Regions from separate parts of the Streptomyces sp. NPDC102283 genome, predicted to be linked through region 2. Evidence: riboswitches for the same ligand, from Rfam matches in the RefSeq annotation. Region 2 holds a riboswitch; each other region holds the start of a gene.
The links. Region 2 has a riboswitch for cyclic di-AMP ahead of ACIRJT_RS34410 (M23 family metallopeptidase). Riboswitches for the same ligand answer to the same signal wherever they lie in the genome.

Region 1 (7,254 bases), on a different contig from region 2:
CGGGGCCAGCCGTCCGACCTGGAGATTCACGCGCGCGAACTGGTGCGCACCCGCGAGATGTTCGCGGCCATGCTGGTCCGGGACACGGGCCGGACCGCGGAGCAGATCACCGCCGACATCGAGCGCGACACCATCCTCGACGCCGAGGCCGCCCTCGCCCACGGGCTGGTCGACCACGTCGTGGAGAGCCGCTGACTCTCCCGGTCGCCGTACGACGCGAGGTGAAACGCCGATGGAGCCACCCGATTTCCCACCGCTGCCCGCACTGACCCGGGCCGAGGGCGAGTTCGTCGACTGCTATCTGGCCGTGCTCGACCAGGTGGGCCGGATCAATCCGGCCCATGGCAGCGACACCTACAGCGCACTGCGGGCCGCCCAGGCCCTGGCCTCCCGGGCGGCGGCCCTGCGCGAAGCCCTGGCCCTGATGCACGAGCGCGGCGAGTCGCGGATCCACGCCGCCACCCTGGCGCGGGCCCTGCGCGTCCTGGACGGGGAGCGCAGGGCGGGCCGGGTCGCGATGCCGCCGCCCGTGAACTGACCGGCCCCGCGCACGGGGAGCGCCATACGGGAGCGGACCGGTCGGAGCCGCGCACGACACGCCCGGTCCCGGGACCGATTCGCCTCGCTCGTTCGGCGTAGGCGATCACCCGCACGAGCGACGGCTCAACTTGCGTTCGACGCACGGTCCGTACTCGAAAAGCACCCTTTCGTCGCTGGTACGAGGGTGTGCGCCCGGCTCGCGGGCGAGCGCGAATCCGACCTGTCCACCCGAATGGATCAGTGGTGAGGAGACTCACAAACCGCTGTTTCAGCTCGGAAATCCGGCACCGGGTGAGTCAAGATCCCTGGGACGACAAGCCCCCGCCACCGCGGCGGGGCGGTCCGGGCGGACGCCGAGTCCTGCCGCCGCCCGGATGACTGGTCGACAGGAGTGGATCGGCAGGAGTGGAGGACCCGAGCACAACGGGCCGACCGGGAGACCGGGAAGCCCTCGGGGTGAAGCCGCGTCAGCGGCCGGGCGACTTCGCCAGCCCGAACCCGACAGGTCATCCTTCACAGGCGGCTGACGAAGGGTTGCGCATGTCTGCGCAGGTTCATGTCCCGTCTCTGTTCGCCCGGGTCGGCACGGCCTCGGTACTCACCCTGGCCGTGACGTCCTCGATGCTGGCGCCCGGTCTGGTGAACGACGCCGAGGCCGCCACCCACTCGACGAAGGCGCTGAAGGTCGCCGCGTCGAAGAAGGGGGCTCCCTACAAGTACGGAGCGGCCGGTCCCAGCCGCTTCGACTGTTCGGGGCTGACGGTCTATTCGTTCAAGAAGGCCGGCAAGAAGCTTCCCCGCACGGCACAGCAGCAGTACAACAAGACCCGTCACATCGGGAAGTCGCAGCGCAAACGCGGTGACCTCGTCTTCTTCCATTCGGGGCGCAGCGTCTACCACGTGGGCATCTACGCCGGGGCCGGGAAGATCTGGCACTCCCCCAAATCGGGGGACGTGGTGAGACTGGCCAAGATCTGGTCCAAGAGCGTCTGGTACGGACGGGTCCGCTGACCCGCCGACCGGACGCTCTTCCCGTGCGGACGGCCCCGCCCGTCCCCGGGGCCGCCCGCGGCGCGCTCAGCGCAGCAGCGGGCCGGTGACCAGCGCCAGTCCCAGACCGGTGAGCGCCACCCCGCTGCCGCCCTCGATGGCGCGGGCGGTACGCGGGCGGCGCAGCCACCGGCCCAGCCGGTCCACGAGCAGGGCGACGGCCGGGAACCAGATCAGCGCCAGCACCACCACCAGGGCCGCGAGCAGCAGGGTCCTGGGCAGCGGCGGCTGACCGTGGGGCACGAACTGCGGCAGCAGGCTGAGGAAGAGGACCGGGGCCTTCGGGTTGAGCGCGTTGGTCAGGAACCCCTGGCGCAGCGCGCGTCCGAGCTCCCTGGGCGCGGGCCGCTCCGGCTCGCCCTCCCTCGTACCGGAGGGTGAGCCGGAGCTGTCCTGCGGGGGCCGGCGGCGGATCGCGTACAGCGCGCTGATCCCGAGGTAGAGCACGTACGCGCCGCCGAGCAGCTGGACGGTGCGGAAGAGCACCGGCATGGTCACCAGCACCGCGGCGAGTCCGGCGACCGCGAGCGCGGTGTGCACCAGCAGCCCTCCGGCGACGCCGAGCGCGGTGGCCAGGCCCGCGGTGCGCGAGGCCAGGGCGTTGCGTACGACGACGGTGAAGTCGGCGCCGGGCAGCGCGACCATCCCGGCGGCGACCCCGGTGAAGGCGATCAGTTGTGCGTCCATGGGTCCACCTTGGACCGGCGGAGCCATTAGCGTGTACTTGCAATCTTCTGGGTCTGCCTAAAGGAACGCTTCATGTACGACCCGACACGGCTCGCGGCGCTCGTGGCGGTCGCGGAGGCCGGATCGATCACCCGGGCCGCCGCCCGCCTGGGCTACACCGCGCCCGCGCTCTCCCAGCAGCTGGCCAAACTGGAGCGGGAGACCGGGGCGGTGCTGCTGGTGCGCCACCACCGTGGGGCGCGGCTGACGGCGGCGGGCGAGCTGCTGGCGGGCCGGGCCCGGCGGGTCCTGGACGAGCTGGACCAGGCGCGGCACGAGCTGGCGCGACTGGCCGGGCTCTCGGGCGGCAGGCTGCGCGTGGGGACGTTCACGACGGCCGGGATCCATCTGCTGCCGCCGGTCCTGAGCGCGTTCCGGCGGGCCCATCCGGAGGTCGAGCTGGCCGTCGCCGACTACGAACCGCCCGGCGGGATCGCGGCAGTGGTCGCGGGCGAGGTGGACCTCGCCCTGACCCACGCGTACGAACCGGCGGCGGCCGAGCCCCCGTCGGCGGGCGTCCTGGTCGAACCCCTGCTGGTCGAGGAGCTGGTGCTGGTCACCTCGGTGGGCCATCGGCTCTCCGAGGGCACCGGGCGGCTGCCGGTCGGCGAGCTGGCGGGGCGGCCGCTGATCAGCAGCGCGCCCTCCCATCCGCCCCGGCGCGGGGTCGAGAACGCGCTCGCCGAGGCCGGGGCGACGCCCGCCGTGGTCTGCGAGTCGCCCGGCTACGCGTTGGTGTGCGCGCTGGTCAGCGCGGGGCTCGGGGTGGCGGTGGTACCGGAGATGGTCGCCTCGATGGCGGCGGCCCCGCTGTCGGTCCGGCGGCTGGAGCCCGCTTCGTTCCGCCGGACCATCTCGGTCGTGCACCGGGGCGACCGGTCGACCGCCGCGGCGGCGACGCTGCTCGCGCTGTTGCGCGGCGGTTTCGGCCGCGGGAGCACGGTCCCGGCGCGGTGAGCTTCACCGCGGGGTCAGCCCTGGGCCGGGACGGCCCAGGGGAGGGCGATCCAGACCGTCTTGCCGCCCTCGGCGGTCGGGGTCACCTGGACCCGCCCACCGCGCTCCTTGGCCAGCGCCCGGATGATGACCATGCCGCGGCCGTTGTCCTGTCGTACGGCGGCGGGCAGCCGCTGGGGCCAGCGGGGGTGACTGTCCGTGACGCCGAGATACAGTTCCTCGTCGCGTTCGAGGCGCAGGTCCACGGTGAAGGTGGGCGACTGGCCGAACGTGTGCTGGACGGCGTTGGTGGCCAGCTCCGAGACGATCAGCCGGATGGTGTCGGCGAAGTCCGTGTCGTCGGGCAGGCCCCACTGGGCCAAGGTCCTGGCGACATGTCTGCGGGCCGATGAGACCGAGACCGGATCGGTCGGCAGCGTGACGGTTGCTTCCTGATGGTCTGCCATGGCGACGCCGTCCCTTTCCCGCCCTGGCCGACCGGCGGCCGGCCAGGATTGTGCTTCGCGCCAGATTGCCATTGATGCAGCTCCCTGTAACGGCGTTCGGCCAAGATATGCATATATCTGTCGCTCGAAGCGGTGAATTCGGGACCCGTACGGCGTGGACGGACGGCACACTGACCCCTCTGCGGGTCGGCTCCGGTGACGGACCGGCCCTTCGCGACAGCAGAAGGAGACCGGCATGCTGCACGGCCCCGTCGTCCGACGCCGCAAGCTCGGTGAGGAGCTGCGGAGTCTGCGCCACGCCTCCGGGCTGACCAGCCGGGACGCGGCGCGGCTGCTCGGCTGGCACCAGTCGAAGGTGAGCCGCATCGAGACGGGCGCGAGCGGGGTGACGCCCGCCGACGTCTCACGGCTTCTGGACGTCTACGCGGTGCGCGACACCCAGCTGCGTTCCCTGCTCGAAGTCCTCGCGGGGTCGGCGGGCGGCGGCGGTTCGGGCTGGTGGCACGCCTACCGGGGGCTGATCCCGCCGCAGTACCGCGATTTCATCAGCCTGGAGTCGCAGGCCAGTACGGTCCGGACGCTGGAGACCTCGGTGGTGCCGGGACTGCTCCAGACCGCGGGATACGCACGGGCCGTGACCCGCGCCTCGCTGGACGGGTTACCGACGGGCAGGCTCGACTCCCTGGTCGAGGTCCGGCTGACCCGCCAGCGGGTGCTGCGCGCGAGCCCTCCGCTGCGCTTCACCGCCGTGCTGGACGAGGCGGTGCTCCACCGTGAGGTGGGTGGGCCGGAGGTGATGAGGGACCAGCTGCACCACCTGACTCAGGTTGCTCAACTACCGCATGTGCAACTGCAGTTGCTGCCGTTCTCGGTCGGTGGACACGTCGGACTCACGGGCCCTTTCGTTATCTTCTCCTTTCCGAACATTTCTGATCTGGATGTGGTCGTTCTTGACCACTTGACGAGTAGCCTCTATCTGGAACGGAAAGAAGACCTTGACGCGTACAGCTCGGCCTTCCGTTCCTTGCAGGCGCACGCGCTGTCACCAGAACGCTCGCTGGACCTCATCACCGAGATCAGACGCAGCTAAGGGGCCGCCATGTCAGACCGTCCCGCACTGTCCGCCGCACCGCCGTCGTCCACAGCGCCGCCCGCGCCGCGGTGGCGGCGCAGCAGCCGCTCGACCGGGATGAACAACTGCGTGGAGACCGCCCTGTTGGGCGGCGCGCTCCTCGGCGTACGCGATTCCAAGGACGTGCACCGGCCTCCGCTGCGCTTCTCGGCAGCGGCCTGGAGCACGTTCGTGGACGGGCTCGGCCCGCACGGAGCCGAGCCACCGCGCTTCAACTGACCGGAGCGTCCGCCTGCCGGGGAGCGGTGGCGAGGACCGTGGCCACCGCGGTCGTGATCTGCTCCTCGGTCAGGTCGGCCCGCGCGGTCAGCCGCAGCCGCGAGACGCCGTCCGGTACCGACGGCGGGCGGAAGCAGCCCACCGCCATCCCGGCCGCGCGGCAGTCGGCCGCCCAGCGCACCGCCGCGTCCGCCGAGGGCGCCCGGACGGAGACGACGGCCGCGTCGGGCCGGACCGCCCTCAGCCCGGCGGCGGTGAGCCTGCCGTACAGCGAGATGGCCGCCTCCCGGGCGCGGGAAGCCCGTTCGGGCTCCCGGCGCAGCACCCCGAGGGCGCCGAGCGCGCCGCCGGCCGCCGCCGGGGCGAGTCCGGTGTCGAAGATGAACGTACGGGCCGTGTTGACCAGGTGGTCGATGACCCGGGCGGGCCCCAGGACCGCTCCGCCCTGGCTGCCCAGCGACTTCGACAACGTGAGCGTGGCCACGATCCCGTCGCCGCCCGCCAGCCCGGCCGCGGCGAGCGCGCCGCGACCGCCGTCGCCCAGCACGCCGAGGCCGTGGGCGTCGTCCACCAGCAGGGCGGCGTTGCCGGAGCGGCAGACTTCGGCCAGGGCGGAAAGCGGGGCGGCGTCGCCGTCGACGGAGAACACCGAGTCGGTGACCGCGAGGACCCGCCCGTCGTGCGCCCGCAGGGCCTTCTCGAACGCCTCCGGGTCGGCGTGGGGCACGACGGCGGTCTCGGCGCGGGAGAGCCGACAGCCATCCACGATCGAGGCGTGGTTGCCCGCGTCGGAGACGATGAGGGAGCCGCGCCCGGTCAGCGCGGTCAGCGCGGCGAGATTGGCCGCGTATCCGGAGGAGAGCACGAGGGCAGCCTCGAAACCGCAGAACGCGGCGAGCTCCTGTTCCAGCCGGGCGTGCAGGGCGGTGGAGCCGGTGACCAGGCGGGACCCCGTCGCCCCCGCCCCCCACCGACGGGCGGCGCCGACGGCGGCGGCGATGACCTCCGGGTGCCGGGTGAGGCCCAGGTAGTCGTTGCTCGCGAGGTCCAGCAGCTCCGGCTCGGAGCCGCGCGGACGCAGGGTCCGTACGAGTCCGGCGGCGGCCCGGCTGCGGGCCTCGGCGTCGATCCAGTCGAACGGGGCGAAGGACATGGGGCGGTCCCTTGGGTAGGCGGGCCCTCGGCGGGCGGCTCCGCGCGGACGGTCCGGTGCGGACGGTCCCTTTGTAGGCAGCCAACAGACCCTAACCGGGTGCGCAGCAGGTCAGGGTGTGGCAATACACACACCCTCGCCCGGGTCTCCTGTCTGGTTCCTCCTTGGCTGGAGGCGGTGCCGTACGCCAGGATCATCTTTCATGGACCTGCTGAACACGCTGGTGGACAAGGGGCTGCGGCGCGAACTGCCGACCCGCGAAGAAGCGCTCGCCGTACTGGCGACCTCCGACGACGAGCTGCTCGACGTGGTGGCGGCCGCCGGGAAGGTGCGCCGTCAGTGGTTCGGGCGGCGCGTCAAGCTCAACTATCTGGTCAACCTGAAGTCGGGGCTCTGCCCCGAGGACTGCTCCTACTGCTCGCAGCGGCTCGGTTCGAAGGCCGGGATCCTCAAGTACACCTGGCTGAAGCCGGACGAGGCGTCCAAGGCCGCCGCCGCCGGAGTGGCGGGCGGCGCCAAGCGGGTCTGCCTGGTCGCGAGCGGGCGCGGTCCGACGGACCGGGACGTCGACCGGGTCTCGAAGACCATCGAGGCGATCAAGGAGGAGAACGAGGGCGTCGAGGTGTGCGCCTGCCTCGGCCTCCTCTCCGACGGGCAGGCCGACCGGCTGCGTTCGGCGGGCGCCGACGCGTACAACCACAACCTCAACACGTCCGAGGAGACGTACGGGGCGATCACCACCACCCACACGTACGCGGACCGGGTGGAGACCGTGCAGCAGGCCCAGGCCGCCGGGCTCTCGGCGTGCTCCGGGCTGATCGCCGGGATGGGCGAGAGCGACAAGGACCTGGTCGACGTCGTGTTCGCGCTGCGGGACCTGGACCCGGACTCGGTGCCGGTGAACTTCCTGATCCCGTTCGAGGGGACGCCGCTCGCCAAGGAGTGGAACCTCACCCCGCAGCGCTGCCTGCGCATTCTGGCGATGGTCCGTTTCGTCTGCCCCGATGTCGAGGTGCGGCTCGCGGGGGGCC
Region 2 (7,254 bases):
CCTACGGCACCGCGTTCGAGAAGCTGACCGCCCTCTCCTACCCCGAGGGCCACCCGTACCACCACACCCCGATCGGCTCCATGGCCGACCTGGACGCGGCCACGCTGGAGGACGCCCGCGCGTTCTTCCGTACGTACTACGCGCCCAACAACGCGGTGATCTCGGTGGTCGGCGACATCGACCCCGAGCAGACCCTCGCCTGGATCGAGAAGTACTTCGGCTCCATCCCCTCCCACGACGGCAAGCGGCCGCCGCGCGACGGGACGCTCCCCGGCATCATCGGGGAGCAGCTGCGCGAAGTGGTCCACGAGGAGGTGCCGGCCCGCGCCCTGATGGCCGCCTACCGCCTCCCCCACGACGGAACCCGCGCCTGCGACGCCGCCGACCTGGCGCTCACCGTGCTGGGCGGCGGCGAGTCCTCCCGGCTGCACAACCGCCTGGTCCGCCGCGACCGTACGGCGGTGGCGGCCGGTTTCGGGCTGCTGCGGCTCGCCGGCGCGCCCTCGCTGGGCTGGCTGGACGTGAAGACGTCCGGCGGTGTCGAGGTGGAGACGATCGAGGCCGCGGTCGACGAGGAGCTGGCCCGGTTCGCCGCCGAGGGGCCCACCCCCGAGGAAATGGAGCGGGCCCAGGCGCAGTTGGAGCGCGAGTGGCTGGACCGGCTCGGCACGGTCGCCGGCCGCGCCGACGAACTGTGCCGTTACGCGGTCCTGTTCGGCGACCCGCAGCTCGCCCTGAGCGCCGTCGGCCGCGTCCTGGACGTCACCGCGGAGGAGGTGCGCGCGGCGGCCGAGGCGGCCCTGCGCCCCGACAACCGGGCGGTGCTGGTGTACGAGCCCATCGAGCCGGCCGACGAGGCCGACGGGTCCGACGAGGCCGCGACAGGCACCGAGGGCACCGACGCGCACGAGGGGGCGGACAAGTGAGCGACGCCGCCGTGACTGGAGTAGCCATGGAGTACCACCCGCAGCCCACGCCCGGCACGGCCCGCCCCTGGGCCTTCCCGGCGCCCGAGCGCGGCGCCCTGCCCAACGGGCTGACCGTGCTGCGCTGCCACCGACCCGGCCAGCAGGTCGTCGCGGTGGAGATCTTCCTGGACGCGCCGCTGGAGGCAGAGCCCGAGGGCCTGGACGGCGTGGCCACGATCATGTCGCGGGCGCTCTCCGAGGGCACCGACAAGCACAGCGCCGAGGAGTACGCCGCCGAGCTGGAGCGCTGCGGCGCCACGCTCGACGCGCACGCCGACCACCCCGGCGTCCGGGTCTCCCTGGAGGTCCCGGTCTCCCGGCTGGCCAAGGCCCTCGGGCTGGTCGCCGAGGCGCTGCGGGCCCCGGCCTTCGACGGGAGCGAGATCGAGCGCCTCGTCGGCAACCGCCTCGACGAGATCCCGCACGAGCAGGCCAACCCGTCCCGGCGCGCCGCCAAGCAGCTCTCCAAGGAGCTGTTCCCGGCCGCCGCCCGGATGTCCCGCCCGCGCCTGGGCACCGAGGAGACGGTCCGGCGGATCGACGAGAGCGCCGTGCGCGCCTTCTTCGACGCCCACGTCCGCCCCTCCACCGCGACGGCCGTGATCGTCGGCGACCTGACCGGCATCGACCTGGACGCGCTGCTGGCGGAGACCCTCGGCGACTGGTCGGGCAACGCGGGCCAGGCTCGCCCGGTACCGCCCATCACCGCGAACGACACCGGCCGCGTGGTCATCGTGGACCGGCCCGGCGCGGTCCAGACCCAGCTGCTGATCGGCCGGATCGGCGCCGACCGGCACGAGCGCGTGTGGCCCGCCCAGGTGCTCGGCACGTACTGCCTGGGCGGCACCCTCACCTCCCGGCTGGACCGGGTGCTGCGCGAGGAGAAGGGCTACACCTACGGGGTGCGGGCCTTCGCCCAGGTGCTGCGCTCCAGCGGCCCCGACTCGGGCGGCGCGGCCATGCTCGCGATCAGCGGCTCGGTGGACACGGAGTCCACCGGACCGGCGCTGGACGACCTCTGGAAGGTCCTGCGGACGCTGGCCGCCGAGGGGCTGACCGACGCCGAACGCGAGACGGCCGTACAGAACCTGGTGGGCGTCGCCCCGCTGAAGTTCGAGACCGCCGCCTCCGTCGCGAGCACGCTGGCCGACCAGGTCGAGCAGCACCTCCCCGACGACTACCAGGCCCACCTCTACGCCCGGCTCGCCGAGACGGGCACCGTGGAGGCGACCGCCGCCGTGGTCAGCGCCTTCCCGGTCGACCGGCTGGTCACGGTCCTCGTGGGGGACGCCGCGCAGATCGAGGAGCCCGTGAAGGCCCTCGGCATCGGAGAGGTGTCCGTCGTCACCGGCTGACGTACCTGCGGCGCATCGCCGTGAACAGGACCCCGACGGACGCACGTTCGTCGGGGTTCTCCCTTTTTATCCGATTAGTCCATGACGTCCCTTTTGGGGGAGAGGTTGCCTGTCTGCCCTGTGGGATGTGCGACAAATCCCCTGGTCCGTTTGGCGATGGGAAGTCGCCCCGCCTAGCGTCGGCTCGGCTGTCCGTCACCCGTATGCCGCAGCCGCGGCGCCGGGCAGTCATCGCCGAGTCCCCGTCAGGCGCGAGCCTGGGGAGCCGGGGACCCACGCAGTCCCTGGGGTGAATCGGAGGCCCGTGCCGCGAACCGGCGCGGGGATCCGTAGGAGACCTTCCTGCTCCGAACCCGTCAGCTAACCCGGTAGGCGAGAAGGAAGGAAAGGACCAGCCCCTCCATGGCGTTCACCCGTGCCACCGGGAAGCACCGTGCCCCGAGCCGTCTCACGCGCCGGAGCGCCCAGGCCGCCGGCATCGCGGCTCTGGCCACCACCGGAGTCCTCGGCTCGCTCGCCTCCCCGGCCCTCGCCGCGGACACCGAGCCCGCCAAGGTCGCCGACACCGGCCTCGCCCAGGCCGTCGCCCTCGACGCCACCCTCGCCGAGCAGATAGACGCGCAGGCCCACGCCCAGAAGCAGCAGGCCGACGCGATCGCGAAGGCGAAGGCCGCCGCGGAGGCCCGCGAGAAGGCCGCCAAGGCCAAGGCGAAGGCGGAGGCCGAACGCAAGGCCGAGGCCCGCGCCAAGGAGGTCCGCGAGGAGAAGGCCCGTGCCGCCCGCGCCGCCGAGCGCGCCCGCCTGAACGCCTTCCACCTCCCGGTCGCCGGCTCCCACGTCACCACCGGCTACAACACCGGCGGTGCGCTCTGGTCCTCCGGCAGCCACTCCGGCGTGGACTTCCAGGCAGCCTCCGGCAGCTCCGTCGTCGCCGTCGGCGCCGGCACGGTCGTCGAGGCCGGCTGGGGCGGCGCGTACGGCAACAACATCGTGCTCCGGATGACGGACGGCACGTACACCCAGTACGGCCACCTCTCCTCGATCGGTGTCTCCGTAGGCCAGAGCGTCTCCTCCGGCCAGCAGATCGGCCTCTCCGGCTCCACCGGCAACTCCACCGGCCCGCACCTGCACTTCGAGGCCCGCACCAGCCCCGACTACGGCTCCGACATGGACCCCGTCGGCTACCTCCGCTCCCACGGTCTGAACGTCTGACCCGCACCGCGCGACCCCGCCCGAAGGCCCCGGCACACGTCGGGGCCTTCGGCGATCCTGGCCCGCGGATATCCATGGATTTTGGTCTGCCATCGGAAATTCCGAAGGATTGCAATAGAGTCACGGAACAGACGTCGGGCGGCCGCGTTTCGCGGGGATCAAGGCGGAGGTTCGGACATGCGCATTCCCGCGCATTCGGTATGCACGGCAATCCGTGACGACATCGTCTCCGGTGTCCACGAGCGAGGCGGCCGACTCACCGAGGAGTTGCTGGCACGCCGCTACGGGGTCTCCCGCGTCCCGGTCCGCGAGGCCCTGCGCACGCTGGAGTCCGAGGGCTTCGTCGTCACCCGCAGGCACGCCGGCGCCTGCGTCGCCGAGCCCACCGCGCAGGAGGCGGCCGATCTCCTGGAGGTGCGGACGCTCCTGGAGCCGCTGGGCGCGGCCCGCGCGGCCCAGCGTCGCACGGAAGCCCACCTGAAGGTGCTCCGGGGCCTGGTCAGGCTGGGTCAGGAGCGGGCCCGCAGGGGCGAGGGCGAGGATCTGCGCTCGCTGGGCGGCTGGTTCCACGAGACCCTCGCCCAGGCGTCCGGCAGCCCCGGACTCATCGCGCTGCTCACCCAGCTCCGCCACAAGATCGCCTGGATGTACGCGGTCGAGCAGTCGGCCCGTCCGGTCGACTCCTGGGCCGAGCGCGGCGCGATCGTGGACGCCGTGGCGCGCGGCGACGCGGAGCGGGCGAGGGCGCTGACCGCCCAGCACGCGGAACGCGCCATCGGGGCCCACCGGCTGCGCCGCCCGTACCCGCCGGGGCGGCGCACCGCGCCCGTTCCCCGCGTGAGCACTTCGCAACATGACGTAAACACTGCGGGCGTCCGCCATTAACAGAAGAGCCGTAGACACGGAGAAGTAATTGCGGGGCATTGTTTGTGCTGCCCGCATTGTCGATGCGCGGCTCTTTCCCGAAAACGAAAGAGCCGTGATCCCTCGAAGGGTTCACGGCTCTCGTACCTGTCGAATCCGGACGGGCCGGTTCGCGTCGGGTCAGACGGTCTCGGGGAGTTCTTCCAGGCCCTCGGCGACCAGCTTCGCGAGCCGGTCCAGAGCGGCCTCGGCGTCGTCCGCGTCGGACGCGAGCACGATCTCCTCGCCGCCCTGCGCGCCCAGACCGAGCACGGCGAGCATGGAGGCGGCGTTCACCGGGTTGCCGTCGGACTTGGCGATCGTCACGGGGACGCCGGAAGCCGTGGCGGCACGGACGAAGATGGAAGCGGGGCGGGCGTGCAGGCCCTCGGCCCAACCGACGTTTACGCGGCGCTCAGCCATGGTTCTGCCCTTCACATATCAACGGTTGTCTAGACCAGTCTCTCATGCAGTGCGTGGTGCTGTGCCCGGCCTCCTGTCCGGTCCTGTACTCCAGCGGCCCGGGTCCGGGCCCCCCTCGGACTGCCCCGGCACCGATCCCTCCGCGACCGGGATCCCCGCCGTAGGCTTTGCCCATGGAGCCCACGCCGGAGCAGAGTCCGCACCACGCGTACCCCGACCACTGGGAGGCGGACGTGGTGCTCCGCGACGGGGGCACCGCGCGCATCAGACCGATCACCACGGACGACGCCGAGCGACTGGTCAGCTTCTACGAGCAGGTGTCCGACGAGTCGAAGTACTACCGGTTCTTCGCCCCGTATCCGCGCCTATCCGACCGGGACGTGCACCGCTTCACCCATCACGACTACGTCGACCGGGTGGGGCTGGCCGTCACGATCGGCGGCGAGTTCATCGGAACGGTCCGCTACGACCGCATCAACGACCAGGGCCGCCCCGCCTCCGCCCCCGCGGACGAGGCCGAGGTCGCCTTCCTCGTCCAGGACGCCCACCAGGGCCGGGGCGTCGCCTCGGCCCTGCTCGAACACATCGCCGCGGTCGCCCGCGAGCGCGGCATCCGGCGCTTCGCCGCCGAGGTGCTCCCCGCCAACAACAAGATGATCAAGGTGTTCCGGGACGGCGGCTACACCCAGCGCCGCAGCTTCGAGGACGGCTCCGTCCACCTCACCCTCGACCTCGAACCCACCGAGAAGTCCCTCGCCGTCCAGCGCGGCCGCGAACAGCGCGCCGAGGCCCGCTCGGTGCAGCGCCTGCTCGCCCCCGGCTCCGTCGCGGTCATCGGCACCGGGCGCACCCCCGGCGGAGTGGGCCGCACCGTCCTGCGCAACCTCCTCTCCTCCGGCTACACCGGCCGCACGTACGCGGTGAACCGCGCCTTCGACGAGGGCATGACCACCCTCGACGGCGTCCCCGCCCACCGCTCGCTCGGCGAGATCGACGAGCAGGTCGACCTCGCGGTCATCGCCGTCCCCGCCCACCGGGTCCCCGAGGCCGTCGCCGACTGCGGGGAACACGGCGTCCAGGGGCTGGTCGTCCTCTCCGCCGGATACGCCGAGCGGGGCGCCGAGGGCCGCGAACTCCAGCGCGAGCTGGTCCGCCAGGCCCGCTCGTACGGCATGCGGATCATCGGCCCGAACGCCTTCGGCATCATCAACACCGCAGAGTCCGTCCGGCTGAACGCCTCGCTCGCCCCCGAGTCGCCCGCCCGCGGCCGGATCGGCCTGTTCACCCAGTCCGGCGCGATCGGCATCGCCCTGCTCTCCGGCCTCCACCGGCGCGGCGCTGGCCTGTCCTCCTTCATCTCGGCGGGCAACCGGGCCGACGTCTCCGGCAACGACTTCCTCCAGTACTCCTTCGAGGACCCGGACACCGACGTCGCCCTGCTCTACCTCGAATCGCTCGGCAACCCCCGCAAGTTCACCCGCCTCGCCCGCCGCACCGCCGCCGTGAAGCCCGTGGTCGTGGTCAAGGGGGCCCGGCACAGCGGCTCCACCCCGCCCGGCCACGCCGTCCCGGTCAGCCGCATCCCCGACGCCACGGTCTCCGCGCTGATGCGCCAGGCCGGCGTCATCCGGGTCGACACCGTGACCGAGATGGTCGACGCCGGACTCCTGCTGGCGGGCCAGCCGCTCCCGGCCGGCCCCCGGGTCGCCATCCTCGGCAACTCCGAGTCCCTCGGCCTCCTGACGTACGACGCCTGCCTCGCCGAGGGGCTGCGCCCGCGCCCGCCGATCGACCTCACCACCGCGGCCTCCCCGCAGGACTTCCGGGACGCGCTGGCCGAGGCGCTGGCGGACGGGACCTGCGACGCCGTGATCGTCACCGCCATCCCGTGGGTGGGGGAGAACGGGGAGGCCGAGACCGGTGACGGCCAAGTGCTCGCCGCCGCCCTGCACAAGGCCGTGGCCGGGGGCTCGGCCAAGCCGGTGGCCGTCGTCCACGTCGAGATCGGCGGCCTCGCCGAGGCGCTGGCCGCCGCGTCCAGCACGGCCGCGCCACGCCCCCGCACGGTGACGCCCGCCGCAGACCGGACCAGGGCGGCCGCCACCGCCTCGACCACCCCGCCCTCGACCACCCCGGCCCCGAGCACGAGCCCGGCCCCAGGCGCCGACCCGGCCACCCCGCAGGCGAGCCCCGCCCCGGAAACCGCCACGAGCCCCGGCCGCATCCCCGCCTACCCCGCCGCCGAACGCGCCGTGCGGGCCCTCGCCGAGGCCGTGAAGTACGCCCAGTGGCGGCGCCAGGCGGCCGTGCCGGGCAAGATTCCCGAGTTCCTCGACGACACCATCGACGAGCCCGGGGCCGCCGCCCTGATCGAGGCCCAGCTCGCCACCGCC
Region 3 (7,254 bases), on a different contig from region 2:
CCACAGGCGGTGCAGCGCCTCCCGCTCCTCGGCCGATGCGCCGCACAGGCGGGCCAGGCGTTCCACGGGAGCGAACTCCGCGGGCACCGTCCGCCCCGTGCAGTACCGGTGCAGCGTGGAGCCGCTGACTCCGATGCGGCGGGCCAGCGATGCGTACGGCCGGCCCGACCCCTCCCGCAGCGCGCTCAGCCGCTCCGCCAGCAACGCCCGTGCGGCCCCCTCGGTGTCATCCGACACGCTCGACCCTCCCCGCAGCCGTTCCAGGGCGTTCCAGCCCCCCGAGAACACCCACGTCACCAGGGGTGGGACGGTTCCAGCCCGGCGGGAAGCCGTGTCGTGCTTGTCCGGGTCAGGGCGGCGGCCCAGGCTGGTGCCCGTTCCCGTAACGCCGTCGCAGGGCTCCTCCACCGGGCCCCGTACGCCTCGGCGCTACGCCGTACGACCACCTGACCGCACCGTCCGAAGCCATGTGAACCGTCCGAAACGGGGAAACCTCACCATGCGCACTCTTCGCACCGTCCTTCTGACCGCCGCTGCCGCGGGCCTGACCGTCACCGCCCTGGCCCAGGTGCCCGCCATCGCGGCGCCGGCCCCCGCTCCCGTCCAGCCGAAGTTCCTGAGCGCGGGCGGGCTGCCCGCCTCCCTCACCCCCTGGACGGCCGGTCCCGTACGCCAGGGAGTGCCGGCGGACGGGTCGGTGTGCACCGCGGGCATCGCCCCGGCGGCCGGCACCCGCCACCGCGACTTCCGCACCGAACTGGACACCGGCGCCCGCCAGACCATCACGGTCGCCGCCAGCACCGCTCAGGCCAGGGCGCTCGCCGCCGAACTGCGCAGCGCCCTGGAGACCTGCCTCGACCGGCTGAAGGAGCAGGACCCCGGCCTGGAGGGGGAGGCGTTCTACCAGGGCCGCGTCGACATCGAGGAGGGCGCGCACGTCTACAGTATCGACACGTCGTATCCGGAGGTCGGCTCCACCGACATCGGGCTCTACTCCGTGGGCCGCGACGGCAGGGCGGTGACCGTCGTCGAGTGGGGGCAGCTGGGCGAACTCGACGGCGCTCCGCTGGAGGGCTTCAGGAAGACGACGCGCACCGCCGTCGCCAAGCTGTACTGAGGCCACCGTCCGCGACCGGCCGTCGGGGGGCGGCCGGTCGCCGGAGGTGCGGGGTACCCCGCACCGGGAGCATGCTGGCTGTGTGACCCGGCACGAAACGCCCCGGCATCCCCCGCCCGCCGGAATCGGGGCCGCGGCCGGGGAACACGAGGGTGGCCGGGTGCCCGACGAGCTGTCCCTCGTGCTCGCGCAGGCCCTCGTCAGCGCCGTCGAGTCGAGCGACGGCTACGCGGGCGGCGTCTACCTCCGCAGCCGGACGCCCGGGCTCCTGCGGCTCGCGGTGCTCGCCGGACTGCCGGGCCCGCTGTTCCGGCCCTGGTGGCGGATGCATGTGAACCGGCCCTTCCCGGTGTCCGAGGCCTACCGCTCGGGGCGGCCCGTGCTGCTCTCCGACGCGGAGGAGGCGATGCGCCGGTTCCCGCAGCTGATGGCCGGACTGCCGTTCCCGTTCGGTTCGCTGTGGGTACCGATCACCGGACCGTGGGGGAGCGTGGGCGTGCTGGCGGTCCTGCGGGCCTCCACACCGGGGCAGCCGGTCGCCCCCGCCGACGGCGACCGGCTGCACCGCCTGGGCCACCGGCTCGGTGACGCGCTCACCGATCTGGGGCGGCGGGGCATCGACTGCGTATGGGAGACCGAGCCGGTCCCCGTGCAACTGCCCGCCGCCACCGCGCCCCCCGTGCGGGTCGGCCGCTTCGAGTGGGACCTGCACTCCGGGCGGGTCGCCGCCGACGACGAACTCTGCGCCATCCTCGGATTCGAGCCCGCCGCCTTCCCGGGCACCGTCGACGCGCTCGCCGAACGGCTCGTCCCGGAGGACGTGTACGGACTGTGGGCGCTGGCCCGCCGGACGATGGAATCGGCCGAACCGGTCGTCCGCCGGATGAGGCTGCGCGGCCCCGACGGCCGGTCCCATCTGCTGGAGCTCTCCGGCCGCTGGACGCACCCGGACGGCGATGCGTCCGCCGGTCGTCTGAGCGGCTTCCTGGTCGACCTCGGAGCGGGCCCCGTCGTTCCGGAAGCCGCCGACCGGCTGCCCCGCGGTGTCCTCTCCCTCGACAGACTGGGCCGGATCACCTACGCGAACGGCCTCGCCGAAGAGCTGCTCGGCCACACCAGGGCGGAGCTCGTGGGTCACGTCGTGTGGCAGGCACTGCCGTGGTTCGGGCACGAGGCCTACGAGGACCACTACCGGGCCGCCCTGATGGCCGACGAGCCCGTCCACTTCCTCGCCCGCCGCCCCCCGTCACGCTGGCTGTCGGTGTCCCTGTACCCGGGCCACGACGGGGTGAGCGTCGTCCTCCAGGCGACCGACCGGCCGGACTACGCCCCGGGCTCGGTCACCGCGCCCGGCCTGGGCATCGGCTCGACCGCCGACCGTTCCTCGGCGCTGTACCGGCCGGTGGCCCTCGCCATCGCGCTGACCGAGGCGGTCACGGCACGTCAGGTCTCCGCAGTGGTCACGGAGGAGTTGCTGCCCGCGTTCGGTGGCCGCCAGCTCGCCATCTACCTGCTGGACGAGGGCCACCTCCACCTGGCCTGGGAGACAGGGTTCCCGAAGGGTTTCCTCGACCGCTTCGAAGGGGTCGAGCTCGACGTCAGCATTCCCGGGGTGGAGACCCTGACGACGGGCCGCCCGATGTTCTTCGAGTCCATGCAGCGCCTGGCCGAGGCCTACCCGGGCATTCCGATCGACGCGGACGTCGGAGCGCGAGCGTTCCTGCCGCTGATCGCCTCGGGGCGGCCGGTCGGCTCCTGCATTCTCGGCTTCGACCGCCCTCGCGGCTTCAGCCCGGAGGAACGTACGGTCCTGACGGCACTGGCCGGACTCATCGCCCAGGCCCTGAAGCGTGCCCGGCGCTACGACAGCGAGGCGGCCCTCGCCCGCGGACTCCAGGACGCCCTGCTGCCGCACCGGCTGCCCGAAGTGGACGGGGTGGACACCCTGGGGCGCTACCTCTCCGGCACCCAGGGCATGGACGTGGGCGGCGACTGGTACGACGTCATCGAGACCGGCCACGAACTCGCCCTGATCATCGGCGACGTACAGGGGCATGGTGTCTCCGCCGCCGCGACCATGGGTCAACTGCGCAGTGCGGTGAGGGCGTTCGCGCTGAGCAACCATGATCCGCAGGAGGTGATGAGCGGGACGAACCGGCTGCTCATCGACCTCGACCCGGGACAGTTCGCGAGCTGCTGTTACATCACCCTGGACCCGGTGACCGGAGTGGCCCGCGCGGTGAGGGCGGGGCATCCGCAGCCTGTACTGCGGCGGCCGGACGGCCGGACGGAAGTGCTGGACCTGCCCGGCGGCATCGTGCTCGGGATCGACGGCCACGCCGCCTACCCGGTCACGGAGATGCGCCTCGAACCGGGGGCGATGCTCGCCCTGTTCACGGACGGGCTGATCGAGCGCCCCGGGACGGACATCGACGAGGGGATCGAGCGGCTGCGGGCCACTGTCGAACGCATCGGTGCGGTCCCCCTGGCCGAGACGGCCGACCAGGTCATCGGAGAGGCCAGGGCGGCCGTCGACCGCCCCGACGACATCGCGATCCTGCTCGCCGCCCGGTGGGCCGGGACTCCGGCGGCCCGGAGGACCCGGGAGGTCCGGGCGCCCGGACCCGACCTGTGGCGCACGTTCAGGAGGCCGGACCCGGGGCGCACGGCGGGCGCCCCGGATCCGGCCCCCTAGAGGCCGCACTGTCGATCAGGCGCTGATCAAGCGCAGATCAACGCTGATCAGGCGTCGGCGGGACGCTCGGTCGGCACGAAGGAGCCGGAGGCCTCCAGCATGCCCTCGCGCTCCACGACCTTGACCCGCTCACGGCCCTGGGCCGCGCCCAGTGCCTGCTCGTGGGCGTCCAGCCTGTGCCAGCCCTCCCAGGTCGTGTAGCGCACGCCGCGGTCTTCCAGGAAGGCCTCGACGGCCTCCGGGGCGGGCGTCGCCGGCTCGGGCAGCCGCCCGGCGGCACGGTCCTCCAGGACACAGGCGACCGTCTCGTTGGCGTCGCCCTTGGTGTGCCCGATCAGACCGATCGGACCGCGCTTGATCCAACCGGTGACGTAGACCGAGCTCATGTGCTCGTCGCCGGCGATGACGCGGCCCGCCTCGTGCGGCACGGTGCCGGAGGTCACGTCGAAGGGGAGCTTGGGCAGCTCCTCCGAGTAGTAGCCGACGGCGCGGTAGACGCTCTGCATGTCCCAGTCGGTGAACCGACCGGTGCCCCGGACGTTGCCGGTGCCGTCCAGCTCGGTGCGCTCGGTGCGCAGTGCCACGACCTTGCCGTCCTCGCCGAGGATCTCGACCGGGGACTCGAAGAAGTGCAGGAACAGCTTGTGCGGGCGGTCGCCGACGTCGCGGATCGCCCAGTTCTCCAGGGTCTGCGCGACCATGTTGGCCTGCTTGTTCTCCCGGCGGGTCGCGATGGAGCCCTCGTCGTACTCGATGTCCTCGGGGTTGACGATGACCTCGATGTTGGGGGAGTGGTCCAGCTCCCGCAGCTCCATCGGGCTGAACTTGGCCTGTGCGGGGCCACGCCGCCCGAACACGTGCACCTCCAGCGCCTTGTTCTCCTTGAGGCCCTGGTACACGTTGTCCGGGATCTCGGTGGGCAGCAGCTCGTCCGCCGTCTTGGCCAGGACGCGTGCCACGTCCAGCGCCACGTTCCCGACGCCGAGCACGGCGACCTTCTCCGCGGTGAGCGGCCAGGTGCGCGGGACCTCGGGGTGTCCGTCGTACCAGGAGACGAACTCGGCCGCGCCGTAGGAGCCCTCCAGCTGGATGCCGGGCACGTCGAGCGCCCGGTCGGCCTCGGCGCCGGTGGAGAAGATCACCGCGTCGTAGAACGACCGCAGGTCGTCCAGGCCGATGTCGTGCGGGTAGCTGACGTTCCCGAAGAGACGGATCTGGGGCTTGTCCAGCACCTGGTGCAGAGCCTTGACGATGCCCTTGATCCGCGGGTGGTCGGGGGCCACGCCGTAACGGATCAGACCGAAGGGCGCGGGCATGCGCTCGAAGAGGTCGATAGAGACCCCCGGGTCCTGGCAGACCTCGGATTTGAGCAGCGCGTCCGCAGCGTAGATACCGGCGGGGCCGGCTCCGACAATGGCGACGCGGACGGGGCGTGTCATGGCGTGGTGATCCTTCGGGGCGGGCGAACGCGGGCAGGTACAGCGTACGTCGGAGGTAAGGGTTGGCTTACTAGTCTCCACCGCACACCGTAAGCGATCGCCCCGCGGGCTCTCCGACCGGCCCTGCCTAAAGTGTCCGATTAGTCCGTTTACCTGTGTCGTTATGGGTGATTTGTTTCTTTTAGGCGCCCTGTTCCATAAGGGGCTTATCGGGGATGTTGAGGCATTCGTTGGAGCTTGTTTTCGCCATCGTCGCAAGGGAGTGGTGAGCGTCACGTCCGGGGGCGCGGACGTGGAAGCGGAAGCATTGGTTCCCTTCTGTGTGAGGAAAGTTGACGGAGTGACGGAGCGACCCGATCCGGCAATTCCGCCTTTCGATCTTGTATGTAAAGGGAAATCCGGAATGCGGGGCTTGTTCTGTTCGGCGTTTCTCGCCTACGGTCACCGTCAATCCGGATGGAACGCCGAATCCTGCCGCCGTCCGGGAATCCGAAACCCACTCACGTACGGCAGGAGCGGGGGACCCAGGTAAGTCGCCGATCCGTAACCGGAACGGCTTGGGGTGAAGTCGCACGAGCGTGCGGCCAGACATCTCCCGTCTGAACCCGACAGCTCACCTCGCAGGCGCCGGAGAGGAAATCCCCCATGCCCGCACAGGGTAAGCACCGTCGTCCCCAGTCCACCTCGCTGCGTCGCGGCCTCGCCGTCGTGACCGTCGGCGGAGCCGTTCTCGCCCTCCCGGTGATCGGTGCCACCAGTGCCTTCGCGGCCCCCGCGCCCACCGCCGCGCCGCAGCAGGCCGTAGCGCCCACCTCGGTGGCCCAAGCGGATTCCGCCGTGAAGGCCGCGCCCGCCCAGCATTCCGTCGCGGCCGGTGAAACGCTTTCCAAGATCGCCCGCGCATATTCCGTCAGCGGCGGCTGGGAGAAGCTGTACGAAGGCAACCGGAAGATCGTCGGAGAGAATCCCGATCTTATTCACCCCGGTATCAAGCTGGCCCTCGGAACCAAGGCCGAGGCCCCTTCGGGCGGCAAGGTGGACAAGGCCGCCAAGGCTTCCCCGTCCGCCGCGCGCGGCGGAGAGGCGGACCGCGCCGACCGTTCGGAGCGCATCGACGCCGCTCCCGTGGCAAAGGCCGCTCCGGCCGCCGAGAAGGCCGTCACGTACACGAACGACCTCGACGGCTGGATCAAGGAGTCCCTGGCGGTCATGGCCGAACAGGGCATCCCCGGCACCTACGAGGGCATCCACCGCAACATCCTGCGCGAGTCCTCGGGCAACCCGGCCGCGATCAACAACTGGGACTCCAACGCGGTCAAGGGCACCCCGTCCAAGGGGCTGCTCCAGGTCATCGACCCGACCTTCCAGGCCTACCACGTGCCCGGCACCTCGACCGACAGCTACGACCCGGTCGCCAACATCACGGCCGCGTGCAACTACGCCGCGGACCGGTACGGCTCGATCGACAACGTCTTCGGCGCCTACTGATCCTCCTCGCCCGAGCCCGAGGGGCCCCGGACCTCATGGTCCGGGGCCCCTCCGTCATGCCGGGCGATGCCGGGAAGTTACCCCCGGGTTTCTAGTGACTTACCACGCGATCGACAGTAGAACCTGTTCCACTCTGTCGAGAGTGAGGGATGTCACATGAGCGAAACTAGCAAGTGGAATGGCGAGACCAAGGGTGTTTCGCGTCGGAAATTCATCGCTGGAACAGGTTCTCTTCTGGGTGCTGCGGCGATCGCCGGGCACACCGCACCGGCGTGGGCGGGCGTCCGGGCGGCATCAGCGCCGATCGGCTCCGGCGCCCGGGTGCCGGTCCTGGTCGTCGGCACCGGATACGGCGGCTCCGTGGCCGCCCTCCGGCTCGCCCAGGCCGGGGTCGACGTCCATATGGTCGAGATGGGCATGGCCTGGGACACTCCGGGCGCGGACGGCAAGATCTTCGCCAACACCACCAGGCCCGACGACCGCTCCTTCTGGCTGCGGACCCGGACCAAGCAGCC

Region 1: it holds a riboswitch for cyclic di-AMP, as region 2 does, so the genes downstream of both, ACIRJT_RS32890 (C40 family peptidase) here and ACIRJT_RS34410 (M23 family metallopeptidase) in region 2, are expected to answer to the same signal.
Region 3: it holds a riboswitch for cyclic di-AMP, as region 2 does, so the genes downstream of both, ACIRJT_RS05105 (transglycosylase SLT domain-containing protein) here and ACIRJT_RS34410 (M23 family metallopeptidase) in region 2, are expected to answer to the same signal.

The regions. Positions count from the first base shown of each region.
Region 1 is NZ_JBIWLQ010000023.1:9,385-16,638, forward strand. Features, by position in the region: gene ACIRJT_RS32880 (ATP-dependent Clp protease proteolytic subunit) at 1-195, shown strand, start outside; gene ACIRJT_RS32885 (hypothetical protein) at 233-538, shown strand; cyclic di-AMP (ydaO/yuaA leader) riboswitch at 892-1,077, shown strand; gene ACIRJT_RS32890 (C40 family peptidase) at 1,081-1,551, shown strand; gene ACIRJT_RS32895 (LysE family translocator) at 1,618-2,277, opposite strand; gene ACIRJT_RS32900 (LysR family transcriptional regulator) at 2,350-3,273, shown strand; gene ACIRJT_RS32905 (ATP-binding protein) at 3,288-3,719, opposite strand; gene ACIRJT_RS32910 (helix-turn-helix domain-containing protein) at 3,955-4,809, shown strand; gene ACIRJT_RS32915 (DUF397 domain-containing protein) at 4,819-5,070, shown strand; gene ACIRJT_RS32920 (8-amino-7-oxononanoate synthase) at 5,063-6,223, opposite strand; gene bioB (biotin synthase BioB) at 6,426-7,254, shown strand, end outside.
Region 2 is NZ_JBIWLQ010000025.1:6,505-13,758, reverse strand. Features, by position in the region: gene ACIRJT_RS34420 (M16 family metallopeptidase) at 1-926, shown strand, start outside; gene ACIRJT_RS34415 (M16 family metallopeptidase) at 953-2,323, shown strand; cyclic di-AMP (ydaO/yuaA leader) riboswitch at 2,546-2,712, shown strand; gene ACIRJT_RS34410 (M23 family metallopeptidase) at 2,726-3,535, shown strand; gene ACIRJT_RS34405 (GntR family transcriptional regulator) at 3,713-4,420, shown strand; gene ACIRJT_RS34400 (HPr family phosphocarrier protein) at 4,580-4,861, opposite strand; gene ACIRJT_RS34395 (GNAT family N-acetyltransferase) at 5,035-7,254, shown strand, end outside.
Region 3 is NZ_JBIWLQ010000002.1:143,621-150,874, reverse strand. Features, by position in the region: gene ACIRJT_RS05125 (helix-turn-helix domain-containing protein) at 1-237, opposite strand, end outside; gene ACIRJT_RS05120 (hypothetical protein) at 500-1,117, shown strand; gene ACIRJT_RS05115 (SpoIIE family protein phosphatase) at 1,278-3,812, shown strand; gene ACIRJT_RS05110 (FAD-dependent oxidoreductase) at 3,860-5,251, opposite strand; cyclic di-AMP (ydaO/yuaA leader) riboswitch at 5,704-5,891, shown strand; gene ACIRJT_RS05105 (transglycosylase SLT domain-containing protein) at 5,897-6,739, shown strand; gene ACIRJT_RS05100 (GMC oxidoreductase) at 6,896-7,254, shown strand, end outside.